One region of the Halobacillus sp. ABR2_026 genome, then DNA from elsewhere that is predicted to be linked to it. Evidence: riboswitches for the same ligand, from Rfam matches in the RefSeq annotation. Region 1 holds a riboswitch; each other region holds the start of a gene.

Region 1 (6,916 bases):
CATAACAACGGTAAGGAGGAGATAGGAACCTAGTTTCATACGCTCGGCCACGGCTCCGGAGATGATCGTAGCACAAGTAGCGGCGAATACAGCCTGGAATACGAAAAATCCGATTTGGTCTTCCTGGCCGTTTAAAAGGAAACCGTCGATGCCGATGATTCCGCCACCGGATGTGCCGAACATAATTCCGAAACCGACAACAAAATAAAGAACAGCGGCTATGGACATGGTCATGAAGTTTTTCATCAGAATGTTAAGGGCGTTCTTGGAACGAGTGAAGCCGGATTCGACCATAGCGAAACCTGCATGCATAAAAAATACTAAAAAGGCGGCGATCATGACCCAGACCATGTCAACGGATTGGAGGACAGATTCGGCGGATATCGCTGTTTCGGCGTTTGCGACTACCGGGAATCCGAGGAGAGCAAAAAAGAATAAAGGAACGATTTTTTTCATAAATAAATTCTCCCTTTCTAAATGAAATGTTAGATGAGTGCTTGTTTACCGGTTTCTCCTGTGCGAATCCGGAATACTTCATCAATGGTTGATACAAAAATCTTTCCGTCACCGACTTCGTCAGTAGCACACACATTGATGATCGTATCGATCACAGGACCCAATTCAACGTTTTCAATAACCATTTCGACTTTCACTTTGGGATAGAGTTTAATTTCATAGCGGCTGCCTCTGAATATTCCTTCCTGACCTTTCTGCTGCCCACACCCAGCGACTTCCGATACCGTCAGTCCTTTCACTCCCAATTTATCGAGACTTTGTCTCAAATCCTGGAAAGCTTCCGGGCGGATAATTGCCTCCACCTTTTTCATGACTATTGTCCTCCTTTTTATTACGTGTTAACTTTTCTAACACAAAGAGTTAGTAATTAAAATTAACTATAAAGTAAAAATTCAGAAAAATCAATACAATTTTTGAGGTTATGTTAGGAAAGGTGACATAAAAGCGCTTTCCATATAAAAGAAGACCAGGTCATCCATATTTTGGATGACCTGGTCAGGTATAAAATGGAAAGTGTATTTATAGTTCGTCGAAGCCGTTGGTTTCGGATACTTTTGTGTATTGGCGGGATTTTTGTTCAAAGAAATCTGACTTTCCTTCATCGACTTCTTGATACGCCCGGATCCATTTCAGTGGGTTTTCCGTGTAGGAAGGGAAGGGCTTTTCTGCCCCTAGCAATCGGCATCGCTTGTTGGCGATATAACAGATGTAGTCTTCCAAATCCTGAATCGGAATACCTGGGAATTGGTTGCCGATCAAATGGCGCGCCCATTTGATTTCCAACTCCGCAGCCTGTTTGAATGTATCGGTTACGAATGTGCGGTAGTATTGGGCGTCCAGGTCAGGGTTTTCATTGAGAGTTTCGTTAAATATATGTCCGAATAGACTGACGTGGATTTGCTCATCCCGGTTAATGTAGTTGATCATGGTACTTGTGGATACCATCTTTTGATTTCTTGCCAGGTTGTAGAAAAAGGCAAATCCCGCGTAGAAAAAGAGACCTTCAAGTACAACATCGTAAACGATCGATTTCAGAAAGCTGTCTACAGAAGGGTGATCGTCGAATGCCTGATACCCATCTGTAATGAAGGTATTACGTTCTTTGAGTACTTCATCATGCTTCCAGTAATCGAAAATTCTCTCCTGCTCTCCTTGATCGACAAGGGTTGATAACACGTAAGAATAGGATTGGTTGTGTACAACCTCCTGGAAAGCAAGCACCTGCATTAAGGCAGACAAGCTTGAATCTGTCAGGTAATCAGAGACTTTACCGGAATAATCCGTTTGGATAGAATCCAAAAAGGCGAGCAGTCCGATGATTTTTTTGAATGCTGTCTGTTCTTGATCTGATAACTCCGGCCATTGTTTCAGATCATTGCTCATATTAATTTCATTCGGAATCCAGAAATTTGCCAGCATCGTCTTATACATTGGATAAGCCCATGAGTATCGGGTATTATCCCAGTTCAGGATGTTTGAACTTCTTCCATTGATCACACCTGTGGAGGCATTTGGAGCTTTGTAATCTACCAGCTTTCTTTTTTGTATGGATGCAGTCATAATGAACTTCCTCCTTTATTAAGATGAGCATACTTCACAATCGTCAAACTCTCCCTGGCTTGAGGTCGATCGCGTATAGTAGGTGGTTTTGAGACCACACTTCCACGCAGACAAGTGGAGATCCAACAGTTCTTTTGCTTGAATATTGTTCCTCACATAGAGATTGAATGAGACGGATTGGTCGATAAATCTCTGCCGGATACTGTTCTGCCGAATGCTTGCTTTCTGATCGACGTCATATGCTGATGGATAGTATGCATACGTTTCATGAGTGAGGTCCGGTGCCGTCACAGGAATTTTATAATCTTTCTTTTCTTCAGAATAGAACTTCTTGAATATTGGATCGATGCTGGCGGTGCTCCCAGCAATGAGTGATGTACTGGAATTGGGCGCAACAGCCATCAAGTATCCGTTTCTCATGCCGTTTTCAGCTACCTTGGTTTGGAGCGCTTTCCAGTTCCAAGTGCCGTGTTGGTCAAACGTTCGTTTAAGAAAATAATCTCCTGTCTGCCAATCGGATCCTTCGAATAATGGATAGCTTCCTTTCTCTGCAGCAAGTTCGGAGCTTGCTTCAATCGCATAATAGGAAACAGCCTCGTAAACTTCTTTTGTGTAGTCGAGCGCGGCTTCTGATTCCCAATCGATTTTCTTCCTCGCAAGTAAGTGCGCCCACCCGAATGTTCCGAGTCCTACCCCCCGGTAAGATTGATTGGTCATTTGGGCTTGAAGAACTGGAATCGTATTGCGGTCGATGACATTATCCAGCATGCGGACTTGAATCGAAGTCAGACGTTTCAATACTCCGGCAGGGACGGCGCGCCCGAGGTTGATACTCGATAAATTGCAAACGACGAAATCACCGGGTGATTTCACGGTAATGATTTTTCCACCTTCTACATACTGCTCATCCTGGGTGGTCGCTTTCTGATTCTGTGCAATTTCTGTACACAGATTGCTGCAGTAAATCATTCCGGAGTGATTGTTCGGGTTCATGCGGTTGACTTCATCTCGATAAAACATATAGGGTGTGCCTGTTTCCAGTTGTCCGATCATGATCCGTTTCATAATATCAATCGCCGGTATTTTTTCTTTGGATAACTCAGGGTGTGCAATACACTCTGCATATTTTTCCCGGAAGGAGCCGTTCCCTTTCTTCTCATCAAAGTGATCTTCAAGAGAGTATCCCATAATTGTGCGGACTTCATGTGGGTCGAACAAATACCAATCTTCTCTTTTTTCAACGGCTTCCATGAAGAGGTCGGGGATGGACACCCCTGTAAAAAGATCATGAGTCCGCTGACGCTCGTCTCCATTGTTCAGCCGGCTGTCAAGAAACGGGAAAATATCTTTATGCCAGACATCCAAATAAACAGCTATTGCTCCCTGACGTTGCCCGAGCTGGTCCACACTGACAGCCGTGTTATTAAGTTGTTTCATCCAAGGGAGAATTCCAGAAGATACGCCTTTGAATCCACGAATGTCACTGCCGCGGCTTCGAATCTTCCCGAGATAGACTCCGATCCCTCCGCCGTGCTTGCTAAGGTTGGCTATATCGGTATTGCAGTCATATATGGACTGCAGGGAGTCGTCAATGGTGTCGATGAAGCAGGAACTCAATTGTCCATATCGTTTGCCGGCATTGGAAAGTGTCGGGGTTGCTACTGTCATATATAATTGGCTGAGCGCCCAATAGGCTTCTTTGATAAGAGGGAGTCGTTTGGATGTTTTTTCTTCCGCCATCAGCACCATCGCTATGATCATGAATCGTTCTTGAGGAAGCTCAAAAATTTCCTTCTTTTTGCTTTTGGCCAGGTAGCGGTCGCTCAGCGTCTTCAGTCCAATATAGGTAAATAAATGGTCACGCTCAGGGACAATCGTTTTTTCCAGTTCATCAATCTCCTCTTTGGAATAGTATGTAAGAAGCTTCGTGCTGTAAATGTTTTTCTCGATCAATGTTTGAATCATTTGATGGAATTGTTCATAAGGCCTTGTCGTTGAGCGGTTGACTGAAGCTTTTTTATATAAATCCTCCAAGTGGATCCGGCTTGCTACATATGTCCAATCAGGACTTGCTTCATCTATTTCCGCCAGGCACTCTAGAATGAATGCGTGAGTATCATTCTTGAATGCGGGTGCTTTATCGAGCAGCTTCTGTAGATCGAGATGTGGGAATTCGCTCGTCCACTGGTGGATTTTCTTCTCCCAGGCGTTGGTTTTGGTCATGGTTTCCATTTGGTTCACTCCTCTAGAAATATATAGGTGAAAGGTCATTGCGGATACAAAAAAATCCGCTCAATGATAAATTGAGCGGATGAAACCATGAAACGAAGAGAACCTGCGAGCATGTTCGTTCCATCGCTTCATCTTCTCAATCCCCGAAGAAGTTGAAACTGCAACGAACACGAAGACAGGTCTCCTGGCTGACACTCGATCTTACTCTGGTCCTTCCCGTGCAGGTACACAGTGGAATGTCCATTTCGCGAGTGTTTACAGTTGCGGGGGCAGCTCCGGATTTGAACCGGATTCCCTATTAAGCCTTGTGGCATCTTCTATTCGTAGATACTATATATAGTGTATTTGTGATTTTAAATTAGCTTATCTTGTGTTTCTATCATAACGCTGCAAAAGACAACTTGCAACTATTTATTATGGAAATACATCAAAAATAGGGGGCGGATGCTTTCAGTCTTCCGCTATAATGGGGGAGAGAAGTTTTTCGGAAAGGGATGATTTTATGGCCGAGACATTTAACTGGCATAAGGAAGCAGAGAAGCAATGGAATGATCGTGCGGAAATGTGGAACGCAAAAAGCCGTTCGATGTGGGAGGATGGGAGCAGAAGCACGATTCTTCCTTTTTTGAAAAAGCATGTGCCTAAAGGAAAGGTCGCGGATTTGGGATGTGGCGATGGATATGGCTCTTATCTGCTTTATAAACACGGTTATGACGTGACAGGGCTTGATTTGTCGCAGGATATGGTAACAAGAGCGAATCATCGTGTGAGTGATGAACGAATCCGGTTTCTTCAAGGAGACTTAACAGACCTGCCTTTTGAGGGCGGTTCCTTTGATGCGGCAATGGCAATCAATTCTTTGGAATGGATAGAAGTTCCGTATAAAGGACTTGAGGAGATGAAGCGGATCTTGAAGCCTGGCGGACGTTTATGTATCGGACTACTTGGACCAACGGCGATGCCGAGAGTAAACAGTTACCGTAGAGTTTATGGAGAAGAAGTTATTTGCAATACAATGATGCCTTGGGAGCTTAAGAAAATGGCAGAAGAAACCGGGTGGGCATGCATCGATGGAGAGGGTGTATACAAGCGCGGCGTAAAGGACCATCACATCACAGAGTTGGAGGAAGAATTAAAACAGTCCCTTACTTTCATGTGGATCTTCATCTTTGAAAAACAATAAAAAAGCCCCTCTTGTCGGGGGTTTTTTATTTGGGAATAAATGTATGACCTGGTGCACCAAAATATTCCAGATAATTCAAGGGGTGCTCTCTACGTTCTCGGTCCAGAGAAATTCTTTAAGGAGATGATCGACTTCTTCGAGTTCGTGCAGGCCGGAGTGGGTGGCCAAAGGGTTGTAAAGCCGTTTTTCTCTATATTGTCCAAAAGGAACAATTTCTTCTAATCCGCTGACACTTGAGGCATGGACGAGCCCATCCCAGTGCTCGGTTTCTGGTTCTTCCCCATTGACCACACCGGCGATGGCGAATACTTTCACATCATTTGGAAATTGGTCTTTCTTCTGTACCATCTGCTGTAAGGCTTCCGACTGTGGTTGGAGGTCAGTAGTGGCTGCTCCGTAATTGGAAGCGAAATACCCTTTCTTTTCAATTCCCCGGAATGGGCTCGCTATCACAGACAACCGCTCCACTCGAGGGACTGAATATTGATGGTCATTCAATAAGAAATTGACCGATGCCAATCCTCCCATGGAATGGCCGACGAGATTTACCTGTTGAATATTGTAGTCCGCTTTGAGGCGGCGCATGATCTCGGACAGCCAATGGGTTTGATTATGAATACTGGCGCGGTTGTTTTCAAACAGCACTTGAATAAAGGGGTTATGTGTTTCTGTGAAGTCACCACGAATCGTGACATGTCCCCGGCTTGAAACATAAATTGTCATATGTTGACGGCCCCATTGCAGGTTCTGCATGCGGTCGATCATCGTCTCAAAACTCCTCGGCCCTCCTTTGAAACCATGGACGAACAAAGTAGGGACAAGATCTTCACGAGGGACCGGCTCAGAACTCCCGGGTCTTGAATTTATCATAAAGAAAAGTAGTCCAATGAGCAGGGAACCGAATAGGATCGGTGCCCACTTTTTCCAATTCATAAAGGGTTCCTCCTGAAAAAAAGATCTATGAACAGTGTAAAGGGAATTGCGCGCTGCTTCTGGTATATTTATGAAAAAAGAATGACAATATGTCGAACATACCCATAGCATACCCGGATCGACCAGTGGGCATCGAAGGGTTTATCTCCCATATTTCAGGGAAAACTGAAATTGTAAAAAGATTGGATAACGGAAAGGAGCTTTCCATTGAATCAAGAAGAATTGAAGAAAAAGATCCACGAAGTCATGGAAAATCACAAAGTCGGTACCCTTGCCACCGTGAAAAACAATAAGCCGCATACACGTTATATGACCTTCTGGAATGATGAAGAATTCACGTTCTATACACCGACAAACAGAGAGACCCATAAAGCGGATGAAATTGAAGCGAATCCTCACGTTCATATTCTCCTTGGATATGAAGGAGACGGATATGGCGATACGTACTTAGAGGTAGAAGGTCAGGCGAAAATCCGGGAAGATCAAAAAATT
Region 2 (6,916 bases), 1.8 Mb from region 1:
CGCAATTCAAAATAGTCGTACTTTCCATGCAAAGCTTCATGGATTTGCTTTAGCTTCTTCGTATCAAGACGAGCCGCTACATGATTGATCGCTTCTACATCTTCCCTTTCCAAAAAAGGATCAATAGGAAAATCCGGGATGATCAATGCTGATTCGACGATGTGATCCTGAATCGTACTCTTTTTCAACCGGCGGACCCGGATGATTTCCTGTAACCCCAGCCCTTGCTGTAAATAATGGTACGTCTTTCTGGCTGATCGCGTAATCAAATGGCTCGCATCGAGCCCTTTTGTACACAAGTGGAGCACAGGGAACCGGACATTGTCTTTTTTCGCTTCCAAAAATAAATAATAGGCCGTATGTTGGAGCAGAAGATGGATATTTTCCGGTTCTTCATCAAATTCCCTCGCCAACTGATCCAGCGTCATCCCGATGACAGAACCTCCGGTCAGCCGGTGTACGAATATATCCGCTTCTTTACGATTGTGGGAGCACATGAGTGCCTGGATCTCTGTATATAATGACTCGATGATCTTGGGTATTTTATTTTGAAATTGTACATAGACAGCACGCGCCCACTTCTGTGTTTGAAAATCTTCAACGATCGGGACATAATGATAAATGCCTGATTGATGATTTGTAATCATTTGAATCAAGAGGGTCATTCGCCGGACAAAAACCGGGATGACCTCATGCCAGACCATTCCTTTAAAGAAATGAAGCTCCTGATCTGGAAAGGTGTAAAGGTGATCCACTCCTTGATCCGTGAGAAAAGGAAAAGATTTTTCATTCAGTCGGATGAGGTTCCGTTTCTCGAGGGAGTGAATCATCCGTTCCAATGGTTCCCTTTCAAGAGAGGGGTAAATCCCGAAATAATCATCCAGTTCATATCCTTTGGCGTCCTGCATCGTCTGAGATGACCTTTTGCCGGTCAATAAATGATAGATGCCTGAAACGGTGCGTTCTCCACCCAGCCTGTCCAGACACACGAGAATCAAATGCTCGAACATTTCACCCCCTCCTTTCCGTCTTGGTCAGCCTCATTCAGTTGAAAACAGAGAAGCTGAGATTTACAATAAATGTTGTACTTCTATATCGATTGTACCGAGTTTTTACATCGCTTCATTGAAGGAGGTCGAATTTATGGCCAAATATACAATCGTCGACAAAGAGACATGCATAGCCTGCGGGGCCTGTGGCGCTGCTGCACCTGATATCTATGACTACGACGACGAAGGGATTGCTTACGTAGTCCTTGATGATAATGAAGGAACAGAAGAAGTTCCTGAACTGTATGAGGAAGACATGGAAGACGCTTATGATGGATGCCCCACCGATTCAATCAAAATTTCCACGGATCCTTTTCACGGAGATCCATTGAAATTCGAAGAATAATCGTCACCCGGAGAAAAGCCCCTAAATACTAGGGGCTTTTTTACTTGACCAGTCCTTCAAACCGAATTTCAGCTTCTTCCCGGTCCATGGTCGAAAATATCCGGTAATCCTCTGAATTGATAATGCGATAGTGTTGACTGATCACATTCTGCTGGAGGATGTATTTTTCTCCTTCGGCAATGTTCTGCCACCACACTTTCCCGCCGAGCGTTTTCGTTCCTTGCGGTTCCACGTGTTTATGAGCGATCGTCTCGACAATTTCGACGGGTGAATCACCCAAAACCCCTTTTAACACATCACTCTCTTGAAACAAGGCACAAACAGCAACAGCCGTCGTCCAGCCTGCCATCGTTCGTTGCTTTTCTATTTGGACGAGTGTTTTTTTGGATAGTCCCAGGATTTCCGCCATCCGATCCTGTGTATATCCATGCTCGACGCGTATCAATTTCATCTTTTCCGATAATAACTTTCGAACTTCATTTTGATCCATACCCTATCGACCCCTTTTCTACGTTCCTTTATTTTAACATGAGGGGAAGGGTCAATCCTATCAAAAAGACCCCCCTGCTATTTCTTACAGGGAGATCTCCACCAATCATTTTTGTATTGGATTTACCTTTTCCGGGACTGGGATCGGTTTGTCAAGGTCGTACGTGGAAAACGTCTGAACATCGATGCCGTTGAATTGAACTTCTTCAAACCCAAATTGTCCGGCAGAAGCCATGACCGCTTCCATCATCATGAGAAGCTGTTGTTCACTTTCCCAGGCTCCATGTTGCAGGTTGATCTGCACACTTCCCCCCTCCGATGTCACCGAGGTGAACTGTACATGCTCAGGGACAGCAGGAGTCAAATGGAGCCCTCTGCCTTTCTCTTTCATCATAGAAAGAGCCTCTTGGAAGGTAGGGGAACCATTGAGTGGAACGGGTGCCAGCAGCTGGTTAGACGAATCTTCCGTTTGATAGAGGTGGTATACGTATTCCCCTGATTGGATGACTGGTAGATCTGTCATTTCTCCATAATTCCCGAGAGGAACTGGGTCACCGGATGTCGTTTGTAAAGTGATTTTATCCAAAGGGAATCCTTCTAAATCCCACCGGATGGATTCAACAATCATTTGAACCATAGCTGTGCCGCTTGCATTAAATTCATCAGGAAAAATGGCGACCGCTGTTCGTTCATTCTCATCAACTTCATACTCGAGTTCTTCAACCAATCTTTCCGTCAAACCATACGTTGCAGGATCAAAAGTTTGGGTCTCATCATCACGTTGATAAGTGGGAATGACGACTTCTGCATTCTTCCCCGGATAACTGAGCGTCGTGTGATGATCTAACGTTTCCGCAACAACATACGAGTCCAGATCCGTTCCCTGATCCTCTTTAAGTTCAGCAGGTTCTGCCCCGGATTCATCTGTATCCTTTTCCGTTCCAGATTCTAAAGAAGGTGGCTCTTCTTCAGTCGTTGATTCGGCCTGATCGATCTCCTTCGATTCTTCTCCATCGTCAGCCGTTGACGATTCAGATGATGGGTCACTTTCTTCAGATGACGCTGAAGATTCCGCCATTTCTTCCTGGGTACTGTCCGCTGACTCTTCGGTCGTCGACATCCATCCATTGTTCGTAAAAAAGACCGGGATGAATACAGCGAGAACAAGCAGCACGGCAATAGTAGCCATTCCGGGAAACAACCAAGGAGCCACTTTCTTTTTCGAAGGTTGAATACGTGCTGAGACCCTTTGATAGAGCTGTTCTTTAGACTGACGGTCTTCCATTGCAGGCAGTTTCTCCAACCGTTTTTGGATGTCTTCTTCATTAGGCTTCTTCATGGTGTCCCCTCCCTTCTTCCATCTCTTCCAGAATCGTTTTCAAGGCTTTCATGGCCCTGTGTTGGGTCGTTTTCACTTTACTCTCACTCCAACTAAGAATTTCTGCTGTTTCTTTGATCGACATTCCCTGGATGAACCGGAAAATCAACACACTGCGCTGATCCACCGTGCATTGGTCCAGGGCTTTATAGACGGCACGGATTTCATCATTCTGGACAGCAATCTCTTCCGGCATTTGGTTTTGATCTTTAAGTTGTTCGCCCTTTTCTGTCCAATCGAAGAATTCCATGATCCGGTTTCTCTTTCTTTTCTGTTTGCGGAAATAATCGATGGCCACGTGTCTCGCTATAGAAAACAGCCATGTCTTCTCTGAGCTATTTCCATGGAATGAATCATATGATTTCATGACTCTCACATACACATCCTGGACGAGATCTTCAGCAAGACCGCGGTCCTTGACCATGTAGATGAGGAATTGAAAAAGGTCATGATGGTAATTGTCGTATAGTTCATCAAAGAACGTTCGCAATGGGTGTACCTCCTGGGTCATTATAGTAGTCGTTTTATGTAGAGTAAAAGTTACACCTTCTATCTTAATATGCAAAAAAAGAAAAAGGAACCGCGTTTAGAAAAGAATCCGCTTACCTTCGCTTTCACCTGAATATTTCCTATGTAGTAAAACGCCAAAGAAAAAAACTGCCCACTGGATGGGCAGCTAAGATGCATTCATTATTGCGTTCCTTTTAACATAACGTTGGAATAGTTTTCCGAGTACTGGTGAAAGAACAAGGATAAACACCGTGTTGGAGATGGCGTGATTCATATCCATCGGCAGTCCGGCCAGATAATAAGCCCAAAACGGTTGTCCGACAGCCCTCATCGTCAAGGAAAGAATCAAGCCGAACAGCAGCCCGCTGAAGAACCCATAAACGGATAAAAGCCAAACCGGCATGTTAGCCCAATACTTTCCCAAAATCCCGGCAAAAACACCAATGATGGACCATGCAATGATCTGCCAGATCGTCCAAATCCCCATGCCCAAGAGAACATTGGAAACGAACGTAGTGAGCAGGGCGATAAGAATTCCTGCAACGGGGCCGAGCCAAAAGCCTGCAATGATGATGATAGCAGTCACCGGCTGGATATTCGGCAAATGAGCAAGCGCCATCCTTCCGGCAACAGCGAGTGATGCCAGCATCGCGATCAGCGTAAGTTTATACGTGTTCATCTCGATTATTCCCAGGAACTGTAATCAAAAACGATTTCGTCTCCATCCTCAATTTCGTATTCATTCGCACCAACCATCGCTTCTTCCCCGTTAATGGTGTACATCCATGCCATTTTCTCTTCCTGATCCCCGGCAATCCCTTCGATACTGTTGATGAATCCGTCCGATTGTTCGACCTCATAATTGTTTTCCATCACTTCCATGAGTGTCGTTCCTTCTTCGACAGTGAATTCATCTTCTGCAATTATTTCTTCCCCATTGTTTTTAGACAATTGCATATCTACGGTAACTTCCTGTACTTCTTCTTCTTGTGTTGCCGTTGACTCACTGCTTCCCTCAGATCCGCACCCAACAAGGACACCTGCTGAGAGAATCAAAGCCACCAATACGGAATACCATTTTTTCATAAGAACCTCTCCTTTACTATTCGTGTTTCAGGCTTCGCGGAGAGGAGATTGAGGACCACAATCGGTTGGTTCCTTCAGTAAGGTTTACGACGATCACGAAAAAAAGCCTGCCCCTCTAAAGGGCAGGCTTAAAGACAATCGAAAGGATAAGAAGCATCAACCACGTTCTACCGATCGGTTGTCTCAAACGCTCAATCCCCGAAGCTTTGAAACAATGGATCAGGCAGGTCTACTGACTTGTGCGTCATCCTAATCAGGATCCTTCCCATGTCTACAGACACAGTGGATGTTCCCTTTCGTCTACACATACAGTTGCGAGGACAGTTCTGGTTTTGCACCAGATTCCCTATCAAGTCTTTTCAGACACCTGAATCCTCTTCATATGAAGTTTCCATAGATAAGATTACAACAATTTTTTGAATATAGCAACATTATTTGTGAGAGAATGGAATTCGGAATGTAAAGGTAGTTCCTTCCCTCAATTTACTATGAACGCTGATCGTTCCTTCGTGGGCATCCACGATATTTTTCGCAATCGCCAAGCCTAGACCTGTGCCTTTTTTGTAATTTTTATTTTCCCGTTTCCTGGATTTATCGGCTTTATAAAAACGTTCGAATACAAAAGGAAGATCTTCTTCTGCGATGCCAAAGCCGGAATCTTTTACACTTGCGACCCAGTCATGATCATCTTTTTCAAGAATCACACGTACTTCACTGCCAGGATCCGAATGACGGATCGCATTATCAATCAGATTCGTAAATACCTGTTCGATACGGTCAGGATCGAAGGTTAGATTGCCAAACTCCGCAAGTACCTCCAAATGAAGCTCCACTTCTTTTTCTTTAGCGATACCACTGAATTTCCGGACAATTCTATTCAAGAACGCCTCCACATCAACAGACTCTTCATTCAATTGGATATGCCCTGCTTCCATACGGGCAAGATCCAACAGTTCATTAACGAGCCGGCCGATTCTCAAAGATTCATCGTGAATGATCTGGGCCAGTTCGTTTTTGTCTTCCTTCGATTCCGCAATATCATCCACAATCGCCTCACTGTATCCTTGAAGCATGGAAATAGGCGTACGAAGTTCATGTGACACGTTGGCAATAAAATCCTTGCGCAATTTGTTCAACCGTCTTTCTTCTGTCATGTCCCTCAACACAGCGACAGCGCCGCGGACTTTTTCTTTATCATATAAAGGGGTCATGATGATAACCCATGATCTTCCTTGGAGAGACATCTCGACCATCGATTCATCTTCATCTGTGATGACCTTTCCAAACAACTCCCGAAGCGGCTCGGGCAGCGATGCCTGGTTTTCAGAATCCTGAGAAACATTCTGATCGAACATATACGCCTCTAAGAACTGTTGCGCTGGAGGGTTAGAAATCAGCACATGTCCTTTCCGGTTAAACGTAATGACACCGTCCGCCATCGACCGCAAAATCCCGGATAGTTGTTCTTTTTCCTGATTTAACGCATTGATGTGGAATTTTAACTCCCGGCCCATTCGGTTGAAGGCCATGGCAAGCTCTCCGATTTCATCATGGGTCCGAATCGGAATTTTCGTATTGAACTCCCCTTTAGCAAGTTCAAGCGCTCCTTCTCTCATTTTTATCAGAGGAGCCGTAATTCTAGTGGAAAGGAAAAAAGCGAAGATCGTCGTCAATACAATGGCAATACCCGCTCCCAAGAATATGATCTTGGTCGTTTGTTCAGACGTTTCTTCGATTGTATCCAGGGATTGATAGACATAAACAGCTCCATCTTTATTGTTTAATGGGGTCCCGACAACCATGATCCCTGTTTCCCCATCCCCTAAGTCTGCGACTTTTTTTACATCGGCTCCTTCACTAACGACCGTCGCCAAATCTTGATCGTTTTCAAACCAAGACTGGTCGAGCACCGGAAGCGCATCTGAATCACTCTCTGATACAAGTGGCTCCCCTTCCCCTTTCACGATGACCGCTCGACTGGCCGGGTCTTTCACGAGAGCTGTCGTCGACAGCAGCAGCTCCTCTTCCTTTTCATAACGGTCCACCACATCCGAAATC
Region 3 (6,916 bases), 220 kb from region 1:
CGACAGAAGGATTTTCACCACCCAGGTGAAGCTTGGATCCGGGACCAGGGTAACCCTTTTTTAAAAATTCTTCGTGAATCCCCAGCAGCTCGAACATTTCGAGCGTCCGCGCCTGAATCCCCAGTGCCTTTGATAATTCGGAAGGACCGGAACGCTTCTCTAAGCAGATAAAGTCCATGTCCCTTTTTTTCAACTCATTAGCAGCCATCAAGCCGGCGGGACCTGCCCCTATGATCAATACATCTGTTTCGATTACGGACGTCATGACACACACTCCTTTTGATCAATGTTCAGGAAGTGAATCTCCTGGACCGATATACCCTAATTACCTTTTACCCTTCTCCCTCCTCTTCAACCATCGTGTACCACATCCGCCCTCTCCCTCTTTACAAACGAAACCGGCAAAAAAAGCAGCCTGCTGATCAGCAGGCTGCTTGTTCTCACGTTTTAGTTTTACAAAGACCCGACGGCATCTTTCACCGATGATGATCCACCGACAACTTGGAATTCCTTCCCGATCGTAGAATCATCCTGCAAGGTAGCTAAAATCACGCGCGCGACATCTTCCCGTGAGATCTCGCCTCTCTCCACAGTCTCCGCTGCTTCGACTTGTCCGGTTCCACCGTCGTTTGTCAGCAATCCTGGATGAATGATTGTATAGTTCAAGTCCGTTCTCCGCAGCCAGTCATCTGCGTAATGTTTTGCAGCGACGTACGGAGCGAAGGAAGAAGGGGCTCCCTGAATGGCTTCACGAGTCGTATCAAATGAACTGATCATGACGTAACGGTGCACGCCTTTCTGCTTCGCAGCCTCAATCGTTTTCACGGCTGCATCCAAATCGATCAACATCGTCTTATCAGGACCCGTATTCGGTCCGGAACCTGCTGTGAAAACTACGGCATCCACTCCGTCAAAAGCTGCCGCGATCTTTTCGGGGTCATCCTCGAGATCGACCACCGCTGTATCGGCTCCGAGATCTTTGAAGTAGGAAGCCTGCTCTTCCTTACGAATCATCGCCTTCGCTTCCATACCATCCGCCTCTTGAATGAACTTGACGAGGTGTTTACCTACTTGACCATTGGCACCGACAACGAGCACTTTCATGTGATTCATCCTTTCTCTATCCATTCCATTGATTCATTTTATGTTCTACCCTAAATGTTACCCTAATCCACTAAAACAAAACCGACGGATCGGTTGATCGAAAGCAGTACAATCTCTTAAGAAGACCTCTCCAGATTTTTGAACCCTTTCCTCCCGGTCACCCGTATATGTAGGAAAAGGAGGAGTTCACATGTTCAAAAAGTTACTAGCAAGTGTAGGTGTGGGCGCTGCGAAAGTCGATACCCAATTGGAAAAGGACCAATTCATTCCGGGAGAGACCGTCCATGGCAAGGTGGTCATTCAAGGGGGAGAGGTTGATCAATCCATCGACTCTATCCATATCTTCCTAATGACAGAAGCCATCCGTGAAGTGGATGATAAGAAAGTGAGAGAAAAAGTGGCCCTTCAGAAATACCCGATCGCCCAACAGGAGACGATCAGCGAAGGAGAAACCAAAGAGATTCCTTTCTCCATCCAGCTTCCTTATAACATCCCAGCCTCTCACGGAAGACTTCCGATTTGGTTTGAGACAGGTCTCGATATCCCAATGGCTCTTGATCCTGAGGATCGCGACCCAGTCAAAATCGCGCCGCACCCTTACATCCACACCGTATTAGAAGCTTTGGAAAGCCATCTTCACTTTCATTTACGCAAAGTGGAAATGGAGTACTCCAAGCATTATGGTTATGTTCAGGAATTCGAATTCACGCCAGGTGGAGATTACCGGTCATACTTAGATGAACTGGAAGCGGTCTTCTTCTTACGTGAAGGCTCCCTTGATCTTATGCTTGAAGTCGACCGTCGCGCGCGCGGGCTCGGTGGGTTGTTCGCAGAAGCATTAGAAATGGACGAAAGCCGAGCGCAAATCACTTTCAGTGACCAGGAATTGAACGGTCCATTAGAAAATGTCGCCCAAAAGCTTCAGCACACCATCGACCAATATAAAAAATAAGGCTCTATTAAAGTTCAGTGTTGATATTTGCATCAACGGATCGAAGTGACCATGAATGATAGGGTGGTAAAAGAGAATTTATTTCCAAGTGTCGCAACCTTTAGATGATCTACTTTCATGATCCAACCATTGAATCTTGTTGGATTATAATTTCGAAACTGAGTCTTTAGCTAAAGGGAGGATTGTTGAAGGCTACGTTTCGAGATGTTTTTTGAGTGGATGGGGCTGCGCGGAATAGCTCGCTTTCCGCGGGAGCGCGGTGAGCCTCCTCAGGCTAACGCCTTGCGGGGTCTCACCCTGCACTTTTTTCCTCGTAGATATCCGGTTTCTGCGCCTAGCGGCTAGTGAGACTTCCCTCACTTCTGTACGATAAGTCAACATCGAATCTCTTCGTTCTTCGTGTTTCCTTTATCTCCTCCAGCTCAGTCCAGTCCATACGCCGCCGAACGAGGCGCCTGCACACTTAAGATAGGAGTCTCGCCATTCCCCTCCGCCCCTTTGCCATGGCAGATTCTCTAAATCACTACTGGAACAATCAGCTTGAATGACTGAGGAAAGTAGATCATATAACCTCTCCACAGCAGGCATTCAGAATTTATAAGCTTGATACAGAGCACTTTATGCCTGCCTTAAAATGGGGAAGAGGGAACAATTTCTCTAGGTATAGGGGTCGTTTCTCTTTACTATGAAAGGGGTGGTTGGGAAGCTGCGAGACTCCCGCGGGAATGGATGGGCTGGCGAGACCCCACAGGACGAAGTCCGAGGAGGCTTGCCGCCATCCCCGCAGGAAAGCGAGTGGCTTCCCAGCCGCCCCTAACGCTCAACCAGGCAATGAACCCCCAGAACATCTCGAAGCTGAGTCTTCAAGAAAAGGGAGCTTTCGTTGAATAAGCCAAATATAAAAAAAGAGTCCTCTCCATGTTTGGAGAGGACTCTTTTTTCAATCCCTTAGGAAGAATTCTGTTCTTCCCTGTATGTCTTAGTCCAAAGGATGAGAACTGTGAAAAAAAACCCGCCGAAGATAAACCCAATTCTCAATAAAAGATCAGAGGTGATTACAAAAGCAGAAAACAAGAAAGAAAACCAGATCATAATCAACATCGACACTTTGGCACGTACAGGAATTCCGCGTCCTGCTTTGTAATTTTTAATATAAGAACCGAACCACTTGTTCGTCATCAGCCAGTTGTATAACCGATCCGAGCTTCGGACGTAACAAGCGCCTGTCAAGAGTAGAAAAGGAGTGGTAGGAACAAGAGGGAGGACAATTCCCAGGATTCCGAGCACAAGCGATATACTACCAACGATAATCAAAATTATTTTAACGATTTGCTTCATAGTGGACTCCTCAATGCATCGTTACTACTACAACCACCATACACTAGGCGGTCTTCCTTTTTTCAGCTTACTTTAGATTCCTCCCCCGCTTCAACTGATTCTAATGAAATTTCACGAAAAGGTCACTTTCCTAATAGAAGGAAGAGGAAGCTCCGCGGATGAAAGATTGTTTATTTTCAAAATTTTTGTTATATTGAAGAAGTTAAAACTGAATATGCGTCAGAATCAGGTGCAGATGAACACTTTTTTGTTCACCTGCTTAAAAGGGAAATCGGTAAAAAGCCGATGCTGTCCCGCAACTGTATTTGGGAGCGAACTGGAAGACCACTGTTCTCGTCAGGAACGAGAATGGGAAGGATCCAGGAAGCGATGATCTTAAGCCAGGAGACCTGCCTGATTCAGCCAACATCATTCCCTACGAGGATAGGAGGTGTTAAGTGCGAGTGGTAAGAGTATGGACAGGTGCATTCGTATGCCAGATCCGTGCTCCATCTCTGTAACGATCAACTCAACTTAACAACTTCTTTTGGAAGTTGTTTTTTTCATGCACTTAATTCGAATAAACCAGAGGTGCTTCATATGTCCTTTACCGAAAATTACGTCAATGAGCTTAAGTCCTATATTATGATACACCTGCATTCTTCTGATCCCTGTCCTCTTGAAGCGTCTTATGAGCGCTTGAAGTCTGAGGCCGTGCAGCATAAAGAGAGTTTGGATCACCTGGAGGAAGCTTATCTGCTTGTCCGGGAGGAGATTTCAGGAAAGTAGCGTGCGAATCTCGCGCGACTATTTTTGTAAGCGTTTACTCTATAAGCGATAAGGAGGAGTCATATGCAAGATCAGACCAGCTACAAACCCGGTTTAGAAGGAATCATTGCTTCAGAGACCCACCTTTCTTTTTTGGATGTAGAGGCGGAGGAAATCGTTCTCCGTGGATATGAACTAATCGAGCTTGCAGAACAGAAACAGTATTTAGATTTCATTCACCTTTTATTACAAGGAACGCTTCCGAATGGAGATCAGCGAGAGATCATTGAGCAGGATTTAAAGAAAGACTACCAGCTTCCAGAAGGCTTCTTCTCCCTATTCCATCAGCTTCCAAAGGAAACCCACCCGATGGATGCCTTAAGGACTGGAATATCCGCTCTTGCCGGGCATGAAAAACATTTGAACGAACGTCACGAAAGAGCCATCTCTCACATTGCGATCAAACTGTTAGCGAAAATCCCGAACATTGTTGCCAACAGTTATCATATCCTTCACGATCACCCAGTCATTGAACCAAAACAGGATCTTTCCTACAGTGCAAACTTTTTATACATGATGACCGGAAAAGAACCGACACCCGCTGAAGCCAGGTATTTCGATCAATCGCTGATGGTTTACAGTGAACATGAAATGCCGAACTCGACATTCACTGCGCGGGTAATCGCCTCTACCAACGCAGACATTTACGGCGCCCTGACTGGCGCTGTCGCCTCTTTAAAAGGCAACCTTCACGGTGGTGCAAATGAGGCGGTTATGCATATGCTTCTCGATGCAAAAACAACGGACGGGTTCCAACATCTTCTCTATGAGAAACTGCAGAACAAAGAAAAAATCATGGGATTTGGACACCGCGTCTATATGGAGAAGATGGATCCTAGAGCTGCATTAATGAAGCAAGCGCTTCAGGAACTTGCCCGAGACAAAAAACGTGAAGATTTGTACGCCATGTGTGAAGCAGGAGAACAGCTCATGAAAGAAGAAAAGGGATTGTATCCGAACCTTGATTATTATGCAGCGCCTGTCTATTACCTGCTGGGTATACCGATCGATCTTTACACCCCCATCTTTTTCTCTGCACGCACCCTCGGGTTGTGTGCTCATATCTCAGAACAGTATGCAAACAACAAGTTATTCCGGCCAAGAGTCCTTTACAGGGGGCCGAGGGGATTGCATCCTTAACAGCCAAGGACCGGGGTCTGCCCCGGTCGGTGGTTCATTACTTCTTACATAAAAACAGGAAAGGTGGAAAAGAACATGACAAACGTTAAAGTCGACAAAACACAAGGAACGGACGAGTTGTTGGAACACATTTCTCATTATGCCGTACACGGGGAGATCACCAGTGCAGAAGCGTTGGAAACGGCGCAGTATGTCTTAATGGATACATTAGGCTGCGGCTTCTTAGCCCTCAGATATCCAGAGTGTACAAAACATTTAGGACCGATTGTACCTGGCACTGTTGTTCCTAACGGATCACGTGTTCCCGGGACATCTTACGAGCTGGACCCTGTACATGCAGCATTTAATATTGGATGTATGATTCGCTGGCTGGATTATAACGATACATGGCTTGCTGCCGAATGGGGGCATCCATCCGATAACTTGGGCGGCATCTCTCGCTGCGGCCGATTTCATCAGCAGAAAACAGGTGGCTGATGGAGGAAAGCCTATGCAAATGGAAACCGTCCTTGAATACATCGTCAAAGCCCACGAAATTCAAGGTGTACTGGCGTTGGATAACAGTCTGAACCGTGAAGGACTCGACCATGTGCTCTATGTAAAAATCGCAACGACGGCAGTGGTGACGGCTATGCTTGGTGGAAATACAGAAGACGTTGAGAATGCTCTATCCCAGGCGTGGATCGATAATTCGAGTCTCCGCACCTACCGACATGCCCCGAACACAGGCTCGCGCAAATCATGGGCAGCCGGGGATGCGACCAGTCGTGGTGTGAGGCTGGCGTTAATGACGATGAAAGGTGAAATGGGCTATAAAACAGCTCTTACCGCTCCTGAGTGGGGATTTCAGGATGTCCTTTTCGGTGGCAAAGAACTGACTTTGGCCCGGCCTTTCGATTCCTACGTGATGGAGAACATATTGTTCAAAATCTCTTATCCTGCTGAGTTCCATGCGCAAACCGCTGCGGAGGCGGCCATCCATTTACACGATAAAATCAAAGACCGATTACACGATATAGAGAAAATTACGATTACAACCCACGAATCGGCCATCCGAATCATAGATAAGACCGGCCCCCTTCATAACCCGGCCGACCGTGATCACTGCCTGCAGTACATTACAGCGATCGGCCTTCTTTTTGGATCGCTGAATGCCGATCATTACGAAGATGAAACTGCCCGCAATCCGGAGATTGACCGTCTGCGGGATTTGATGGTGACAGAAGAAAATGAACAGTACAGCAAGGACTATTTGGATCCCGAAAAACGGTCGATCGCCAACGCCGTCCAAGTGTTCTTCAATGACGGCACCCATTCGGAACAAGTAGCGGTCGAGTATCCCATTGGTCACAGACGCCGTCGTGATGAAGGGATTCCTCTTCTCTTAAATAAATTCCAGGAAAACTTAAAAACCCGTTTTCCATTCCATCAGGTGAACAAAATTCTTAACCTGTGTGAGGATTATGAGGAACTGGCCGATACGTCTGTACCAAGATTCATGGAAATGTTCCGAATTTAGATGAATACAAAAGGAGGACGAACCCATGTCATGGATTGTTGAACCCAAATCCACTC

The links. A riboswitch is a leader RNA that binds a small molecule or an ion and turns the genes downstream of it on or off. The one in region 1 is predicted to bind cobalamin.
Region 2: another riboswitch for cobalamin. It lies ahead of ACXADE_RS10660 (DUF4430 domain-containing protein); the one in region 1 lies ahead of ACXADE_RS01525 (ribonucleoside-diphosphate reductase subunit alpha).
Region 3: another riboswitch for cobalamin. It lies ahead of mmgD (citrate synthase); the one in region 1 lies ahead of ACXADE_RS01525 (ribonucleoside-diphosphate reductase subunit alpha).

The regions. Positions count from the first base shown of each region.
Region 1 is NZ_JBSWTM010000001.1:277,155-284,070, forward strand. Features, by position in the region: gene ACXADE_RS01510 (ammonium transporter) at 1-456, opposite strand, end outside; gene ACXADE_RS01515 (P-II family nitrogen regulator) at 486-827, opposite strand; gene ACXADE_RS01520 (ribonucleotide-diphosphate reductase subunit beta) at 1,036-2,076, opposite strand; gene ACXADE_RS01525 (ribonucleoside-diphosphate reductase subunit alpha) at 2,095-4,308, opposite strand; cobalamin riboswitch at 4,466-4,640, opposite strand; gene ACXADE_RS01530 (class I SAM-dependent methyltransferase) at 4,811-5,491, shown strand; gene ACXADE_RS01535 (alpha/beta hydrolase) at 5,567-6,424, opposite strand; gene ACXADE_RS01540 (pyridoxamine 5'-phosphate oxidase family protein) at 6,632-6,916, shown strand, end outside.
Region 2 is NZ_JBSWTM010000001.1:2,055,857-2,062,772, forward strand. Features, by position in the region: gene ACXADE_RS10630 (YpbB family protein) at 1-1,010, opposite strand, end outside; gene ACXADE_RS10635 (ferredoxin) at 1,144-1,395, shown strand; gene ACXADE_RS10640 (helix-turn-helix transcriptional regulator) at 1,436-1,885, opposite strand; gene ACXADE_RS10645 (hypothetical protein) at 1,991-3,223, opposite strand; gene sigX (RNA polymerase sigma factor SigX) at 3,210-3,752, opposite strand; gene ACXADE_RS10655 (ECF transporter S component) at 3,939-4,451, opposite strand; gene ACXADE_RS10660 (DUF4430 domain-containing protein) at 4,457-4,858, opposite strand; cobalamin riboswitch at 5,064-5,244, opposite strand; gene ACXADE_RS10665 (ATP-binding protein) at 5,290-6,916, opposite strand, start outside.
Region 3 is NZ_JBSWTM010000001.1:496,735-503,650, reverse strand. Features, by position in the region: gene ACXADE_RS02705 (FAD-dependent monooxygenase) at 1-265, opposite strand, end outside; gene ACXADE_RS02700 (SDR family oxidoreductase) at 454-1,104, opposite strand; gene ACXADE_RS02695 (sporulation protein) at 1,295-2,056, shown strand; gene ACXADE_RS02690 (YbaN family protein) at 3,005-3,394, opposite strand; cobalamin riboswitch at 3,605-3,805, shown strand; gene mmgD (citrate synthase) at 4,226-5,341, shown strand; partial or broken gene ACXADE_RS02680 (bifunctional 2-methylcitrate dehydratase/aconitate hydratase) at 5,417-6,860, shown strand; gene prpB (methylisocitrate lyase) at 6,886-6,916, shown strand, end outside.